2 regions of the Actinacidiphila sp. bgisy160 genome follow, and region 2 is predicted to be linked to the other one. Evidence: predicted binding sites of a transcription regulator. Region 2 holds the regulator's gene; the other holds the start of a gene.

Region 1 (3,908 bases), on a different contig from region 2:
TCCTGCGTGTTCATCCCGCACGACCTGGAGGAGGGCAAGGTCGTCATGGCCGCGGTCTACGGCGGCGACCTGGTCGGCATCGAGGGCACCTACGACGACGTCAACCGCTTCTGCAGCGAGCTGATCGGCGACCCGATCGGCGAGGGGTGGGGCTTCGTCAACGTCAACCTGCGCCCCTACTACGGCGAGGGCTCCAAGACACTCGCGTACGAGATCTGCGAGCAGCTGGGCTGGCGCCTGCCGGACAACATCGTCATCCCGATCGCCTCGGGCTCGCAGCTGACGAAGATCGACAAGGGGCTGCGGGAGCTGATCGCGCTCGGTCTGGTGGAGGAGAAGCCGTACCGCGTCTACGGCGCACAGGCCGAGGGCTGCTCCCCGGTCTCCGCCGCCTTCAAGGCCGGCCACGACGTGGTGCGTCCGCAGAAGCCGAACACGATCGCCAAGTCGCTCGCCATCGGCAACCCGGCCGACGGCCCGTACGTGCTGGACATCGCGCGCCGCACGGGCGGGGCGGTCGAGGACGTCACCGACGAGCAGGTGGTGGACGCCATCAAGCTGCTCGCCAGGACCGAGGGCATCTTCGCCGAGACGGCCGGCGGCGTGACCGTCGGCGTGCTGCGCAAACTCATCGAGACCGGGCAGCTCGACCCGGCCGGTGAGACCGTCGTCCTGAACACCGGCGACGGCCTCAAGACGCTGGACGCCGTCGCCCCGACCTCCCGCCCCACGGCCACCATCCGCCCGAGCCTCGACGCGTTCCGCGCCGCCGGCCTGGCCGACTGACCCGACCGCACCGGCTGACCCCGACTGAAGGTGAAACCCGCATCATGAGCGCTACCGTCCGCATCCCGACCATCCTCCGCACCTACACCGCCGGCCGGGCCGAGGTCCCTGCCGAGGGCGGCACCCTGGCCGAGGTCATCGACTCGCTGGAGCACAACCACCCCGGCATCTCCGCGCGGGTCCTGGACGACACGGGCAAGCTGCGCCGTTTCGTGAACGTCTACGTCAACGACGACGACGTCCGCTTCTCCGAGGGCCTGCAGACCACGGTGGGTGAGGGCGCGTCCGTCTCGATCATCCCGGCGGTCGCGGGCGGCTGCTGAGCGCGCGGCCCGCGGGCGACAGGGGTGCCGGGGAACTCCCCGGCACCCCTGTGTGCTTGAGCGGTAGTTGAAGGGCTGTACAGTTGCCCTGGAGGCTCGCAACTCCCTGCAACGCTCTGCGCAACCCCCTTCTCCGGGGCGGTCTTGCCGACGATTTATCGCCAAATCCACGTGGTGTTTGCCGTGTTTGCCCGATGCGTCCGGTCCGAGTTGCCCCGGATTATTCGCCGATCAGGCTCTTCTCCCGATTCTCTGTGCCCGGAATTCTCGTCCGATTGACCTGTTGCAGACAGCGTCCAGGCAGATACATTCAGCCGCGGTCGACGCGTTCCGGCGCACGCCCCCTTGGCTGTAGGGGGTGAGGTCTGACCCGGGTCCGCGAGGTGCGGGTCTGCGAAGGGCCAGCAATAGGGGAGTTAGGAATGGCTCAGGGCACCGTCAAGTGGTTCAACGCGGAGAAGGGCTACGGCTTCATCGCGGTCGACGGTGGTGCGGACGTCTTCGTGCACTACAGCGCGATCCAGATGGACGGCTACCGCACCCTCGAGGAAGGTCAGCGGGTCGAGTTCGAGATCTCGCAGGGCCAGAAGGGGCCGCAGGCGGACATGGTCCGTCTCGCAGCCGGCTGACGCGCCGCGCATCGGCCACGGAGCACTTTCGCGTACGGCCGCTCAAACGTACGCGTCGAGGCCCGCCCCCGCACGGGGCGGGCCTTCGTGCTGCCCGGCGGCGCGCGGACCCGGACCCGCGAGTTGTCCACGGCCCCGGCCAAGCGGCTTGCACTCTCCTAGGGCGAGTGCTAATCATTGGCGTTAGCACTCTGACGTTGAGAGTGACAAAGGACCGAGTGGGTGAGGCCCGTTCGTCCGCCGGAAAGGAACCGGCGGGAGGGCAGGCCGTCCGTCGCGGGCGCCGGCGCGGTCCTGGAGTAATCCTTCCCCGCAGCCCTGTGCCGCGGGGGGACCCCAAGTCCGGGAGGACCACTTCACATGGCCAAGATCATCGCGTTCGACGAGGAGGCACGGCGCGGTCTCGAGCGCGGGATGAACCAGCTCGCCGACGCCGTCAAGGTCACCCTTGGCCCCAAGGGCCGCAACGTCGTCCTCGAGAAGAAGTGGGGCGCCCCCACGATCACCAACGATGGTGTTTCCATCGCCAAGGAGATCGAGCTCGAGGACCCGTACGAGAAGATCGGCGCGGAGCTGGTCAAGGAGGTCGCGAAGAAGACGGACGACGTCGCCGGTGACGGCACGACGACCGCGACCGTCCTCGCCCAGGCGCTGGTGCGCGAGGGCCTGCGCAACGTCGCCGCCGGCGCCAACCCGATGGCGCTGAAGCGCGGCATCGAGAAGGCCGTCGAGTCGGTCTCCGCCGCTCTGCTGGAGCAGGCGAAGGACGTGGAGACCAAGGAGCAGATCGCCTCCACCGCCTCCATCTCCGCCGCCGACCCGCAGATCGGCGAGCTCATCGCCGAGGCGATGGACAAGGTCGGCAAGGAAGGCGTCATCACCGTCGAGGAGTCCCAGACCTTCGGTCTGGAGCTGGAGCTCACCGAGGGTATGCGCTTCGACAAGGGCTACATCTCGGCGTACTTCGCCACCGACCTGGAGCGTATGGAGTCGGCCTTCGACGACCCGTACATCCTGATCGTCAACTCCAAGATCTCCGCGGTGAAGGACCTGCTCCCGCTGCTGGAGAAGGTCATGCAGTCCGGCAAGCCGCTGCTGATCATCGCCGAGGACGTGGACGGCGAGGCGCTGTCGACCCTGGTCGTCAACAAGATCCGCGGCACCTTCAAGTCCGTCGCGGTCAAGGCCCCGGGCTTCGGCGACCGCCGCAAGGCCATGCTCGGTGACATCGCCATCCTCACCGGTGGCACCGTCATCTCCGAGGAGGTCGGCCTCAAGCTGGAGAACGCCGGTCTCGACCTGCTCGGCCGCGCCCGCAAGGTCGTCGTCACCAAGGACGAGACCACGATCGTGGACGGCGCCGGCGACCAGGACCAGATCCAGGGCCGCGTGAACCAGATCCGTGCCGAGATCGAGAACAGCGACTCGGACTACGACCGCGAGAAGCTCCAGGAGCGTCTGGCGAAGCTGGCCGGCGGCGTGGCCGTCATCAAGGCCGGTGCCGCCACCGAGGTCGAGCTCAAGGAGCGCAAGCACCGCATCGAGGACGCGGTGCGCAACGCCAAGGCCGCCGTCGAGGAGGGCATCGTCGCCGGTGGTGGCGTGGCCCTGCTCCAGGCGTCCAACGTCTTCGAGAAGCTCGAGCTCGACGGCGACGAGGCCACCGGTGCCGCGATCGTGAAGCTGGCCCTTGAGGCCCCGCTGAAGCAGATCGCCGTCAACGCCGGCCTCGAGGGCGGTGTCGTGGTGGAGAAGGTGCGCAACCTGACCCCGGGTCACGGCCTGAACGCCGCCACGGGCGAGTACGTCGACCTGATCGGCGAGGGCATCATCGACCCCGCCAAGGTCACGCGCTCCGCGCTGCAGAACGCGGCCTCCATCGCCGCGCTCTTCCTCACCACCGAGGCCGTCATCGCCGACAAGCCGGAGAAGGCCGCTGCCCCGGCCGGCGGCGGCATGCCCGGCGGTGACATGGACTTCTGATCCTCCGGGATCAGGACTCCGCACCACGGCAGAAGACCGAGGGCGGTACCCCGTGCGGGGTACCGCCCTCGGGCGTATCCGGGAGCCGCCCGGTCACGGCACGGCGACCGGCGCGTCGAGCAGCTCGCGCCAGGTGCGCACCGCTTCCGCGTCGACCGGCCCGGCCCAGCCGCCGGGGCGCACCGCG
Region 2 (3,908 bases):
GGCCGACGACGAGGACGATGTCGCCCTCGGGTGGCAGCGGGACGCCGGCGAGCGGCTCGGAGCCCTCCTCGTGGAGGACGGCGGCGAACGCGGCACCGGACAGCAGCCCGGCGAGCTGACGGGTCGTCATCGGCTCGGTGACCTCGGGGAACCGCAGGCGCCGGGCCTGCTTGGCGGCCTCACGGGCGGTGGAACGCCACTTGGCCAGGGACTTGGCGCCGCGCTCGCCCTTCCACTGGGTGATGCAGCGCGCGGCGGCCCACGGCACGACCGCGTCGACACCGACCTCGGTCATGGTCTCGACGGCGAGTTCCCCGCGGTCGCCCTTGGGCAGCGCCTGGACGACGGTGATCCGCGGCCGGGGCTCGGCCTCCTCGCGGACGTCGGTGACGGCGACCTCGAGCGTGTCCTTGCCGTCGAGGGCAGCCACCGTGCCGTACGCGCCGCGTCCCAGGCCGTCGGTGAGCACGATCTCCTCGCCGACGCGCAGCCGGCGCACGGAGACCGCGTGCCGTCCCTCGGGGCCGGAGAGCGTGATGCGGTCCGGACCCAGCGCGCCGGGTTCGACGACGAAGACGGGTGCGGTCACGGCGCGGTCCTCGGGGAGCGGTGGGTCAGGGCGGCCATGCGCCCATCGTTTCACGGCGCGCGACGGCCCGCGGTCCAGGGTGTGCCCACCCCCGGCCGCGGGCCCATGGGCGACTAGCGCCCGTTGAACGCGTCCTTCAGACGGGAGAACAGCCCCTGCTGGCCCGGCTGGAACTGCCCCATCGGCCGCTCCTCGCCGCGCAGCTTCGCCAGGCGGCGCAGCAGCTCCTCCTGTTCCGGGTCGAGCTTGCCCGGGGTCTGGACCTCGACGTGCACGATGAGGTCGCCCCGGCCGCCGCCCCGCAGGTGCGTGATGCCGCGCTGGTGGAGCGGGATCGACTGGCCGGACTGCGTGCCGGGCCGGATGTCGATCTCCTCCAGCCCGTCCAGGGTCTCCAGCGGGACCTTGGTGCCCAGCGCCGCCGCCGTCATCGGGATGGTGACGGTGCAGTGCAGGTCGTCGCCACGCCGTTGGAAGACCGCGTGCGGCAGCTCGCGGATCTCGACGTAGAGGTCGCCGGCGGGGCCGCCGCCGGGGCCGACCTCGCCCTCGCCCGCGAGCTGGATGCGGGTGCCGTTGTCGACACCGGCCGGGATCTTGACCGTGAGCGTGCGCCGCGACCGGATCCGGCCGTCGCCCGCGCACTCCGGGCACGGGTTGGGGACGACGGTGCCGAAGCCCTGGCACTGGGGGCAGGGCCGCGAGGTCATGACCTGGCCGAGGAAGGACCGCGTGACCTGCGAGACCTCACCGCGGCCGCGGCACATGTCACAGGTCTGCGCGGTCGTGCCCGGGGCGGCGCCCTCGCCGTGGCAGGTGTTGCAGACCACGGCCGTGTCGACCTGGATGTCCTTGGTCGTGCCGAAGGCCGCCTCGTCCAGCTCGATCTCCAGGCGGATCATCGCGTCCTGGCCGCGCCGGGTGCGCGAGCGCGGACCGCGCTGGGACGCGGTGCCGAAGAAGGCGTCCATGATGTCGCTGAAGTTGCCGAATCCCGCGCCGAAGCCCGCGCCCGCGCCCGCACCGCCGCCGTTGGCGGACAGCGGGTCGCCGCCGAGGTCGTAGACCTGCTTCTTCTGCGGGTCCGACAGCACCTCGTAAGCGGCGTTGATCTCCTTGAACCGCTCCTGGGTCTTCGGGTCGGGATTGACGTCCGGGTGCAGCTCTCGCGCAAGACGGCGGAAGGCCTTCTTGATCTCGTCCGGGCTTGCGTCGCGGCGCACGCCGAGCACGGCGTAATAGTCCGTGGCCACTACGACTCCGCCAGGATCTGTCCGACGTAACGTGCCACTGCGCGTACCGCTCCCATCGTTCCGGGGTAATCCATGCGGGTCGGTCCGACCACGCCGAGTTTCGCCACCGCCTCGTCGCCCGAACCGTAGCCGACGGAGACGACGGATGTGGAGTTCAGGCCCTCGTGGAAGTTCTCGTGACCGATTCTCACCGTCACACCCGAGTCCTTGGCCTCGCCCAGCAGCTTGAGGAGCACCACCTGCTCCTCGAGCGCCTCCAGTACCGGGCGGATCGTCAGCGGGAAGTCGTGCCCGAAGCGGGTCAGGTTGGCCGTGCCGCCGAGCATGATCCGCTCCTCCGTCTCCTCGACCAGGGTCTCCAGCAGTGTGGCGAGGACCACCTGGACGGACGGCCGGTCGTCGGGCTCGAAGCCCTCGGGGAGTTCCTGCACCAGCGGCGGGACGTCGCTGAACCGGCGCCCCACCACCCGGCTGTTCAGCCGGGCGCGCAGGTCGGCCAGCACGGTCTCGCCGACCGGTGCGGGGGCGTCGACCAGCCGCTGCTCCACCCGTCCGGTGTCCGTGATCAGCACCAGCATGATCCGGGCCGGGGCGAGCGCGAGCAGCTCCACGTGGCGCACGGTGGAGCGGGTGAGCGACGGGTACTGGACGATCGCGACCTGCCGGGTCAGCTGCGCCAGCAGCCGCACCGTACGGGCCACCACGTCGTCGAGGTCGACGGCACCGTCCAGGAAGTTCTGGATGGCCCGGCGCTCCGCGCCGGACAGCGGCTTGACGCTGGTGAGCCGGTCGACGAAGAGCCGGTAGCCCTTGTCGGTCGGCACGCGGCCGGCGCTGGTGTGGGGCTGCTGGATGTAGCCCTCCTCCTCCAGCACGGCCATGTCGTTGCGGACGGTGGCCGGGGACACGCCCAGGGCGTGCCGCTCGGTCAGCGCCTTCGAGCCGACCGGCTCCTCGGTGCCCACGTAGTCCTGGACGATGGCACGCAGCACTTCCAGCCGTCGTTCGCTGAGCATCGCGCACCTCCAGTCGCTCGGTCACCGTGCGGGTCGTGTCGCCCCCTGCCCTGGCACTCCGCTTCCCTGAGTGCCAGTTTTCCCCAAGTCAGTGTACGGCGGGGTGGCAAGACCTCGGCAAGGGCCGTCCACGGGTCAGGCCCCCGGGGCGTCCTTGACCGGCCACCGTAGCGGGCGCGGGGCGCGTCGCGGCGATACCGTCGCGTTGTGGAGACCACACCGACCACGCCGGGGTCCACCGGCGGCTGGGAGCAGCTCGCGCCGGGGGTCGCCCGGCGGCGGCTGCCCTTCCTCGACGTGACCGTCGGCGTCGTCGTCGGCGACGAGGGCGTGCTGCTGGTCGACACGGGCTCCTCGGTCGAAGAGGGCGCGGGACTGGGCCGGGAGGTCCGCGAACTGACCGGCCGGGACGTGACGCACGTCGCACTCACCCACGGCCACTTCGACCACGTCTTCGGCACCGCCGCCTTCGAGGGCGTCCAGGTGTTCGGGGAGATGACCCTCGACGCCTACCTCGACCGCGAACGCTTCTCCCTGGGCCTGGACGCGGTCAAGCACGGCGCCGGCGAAGCCGAGTCCGCCCGGGCGGCGGGCGCCCTCGTGCGCCCCGGTCACCTCGTGGACGGCTCCTGCGAGCTCGACCTCGGCGGCGACCGCCAGGTCCTGCTGGTCCACCCGGGTGAGGGGCACACCACGCACGACCTGGTGGTGATCGTGCCGGGCACGCCGGCCGTGGTCTTCTGCGGCGACCTCGTCGAGGAGTCCGGCGAGCCCCAGGCCGGGCCCGACGCCGCCCCGCGGGCCTGGCCCGCCACCCTGGACCGGCTGCTGCGGCTGGGCGGCGAGACCGCGCTGTACGTGCCCGGCCACGGCGCCGTCGTCGACGCCCGCTTCGTCCGCGCCCAACGGGACGCGCTGGCCGCCCGCTTCGGATCGGCCTGAGCGGCGCCCGCGCGGATACGATCCCTGGCATGCGCAGCCGCAGCTACGACCCCGACCTCACTCCACCGTGGAAACGGCCCGCCACGCCCGCACCCGAGGTCGAGGCCG

What was found. The regulator HrcA, encoded in region 2, represses chaperone genes, less so after heat shock. The targets are predictions, from matches to a motif close to TTNGCACTCNGNNNNNCNGAGTGCNAA.
Region 1: a site for HrcA is predicted at 1,886-1,912, ahead of groL (chaperonin GroEL). Genes of this name have one in related genera too.

The regions. Positions count from the first base shown of each region.
Region 1 covers NZ_JBYIQW010000002.1:244,806-248,713, forward strand. The annotation lists gene thrC (threonine synthase) at 1-786, shown strand, start outside; gene AC3EUJ_RS03910 (ubiquitin-like small modifier protein 1) at 831-1,109, shown strand; gene AC3EUJ_RS03915 (cold-shock protein) at 1,532-1,738, shown strand; gene groL (chaperonin GroEL) at 2,099-3,721, shown strand; gene AC3EUJ_RS03925 (copper homeostasis protein CutC) at 3,815-3,908, opposite strand, start outside.
Region 2 covers NZ_JBYIQW010000068.1:28,235-32,142, forward strand. The annotation lists gene AC3EUJ_RS33125 (16S rRNA (uracil(1498)-N(3))-methyltransferase) at 1-589, opposite strand, end outside; gene dnaJ (molecular chaperone DnaJ) at 703-1,842, opposite strand; gene hrcA (heat-inducible transcriptional repressor HrcA) at 1,842-2,858, opposite strand; gene AC3EUJ_RS33140 (MBL fold metallo-hydrolase) at 3,066-3,800, shown strand; gene AC3EUJ_RS33145 (DUF3097 domain-containing protein) at 3,830-3,908, shown strand, end outside.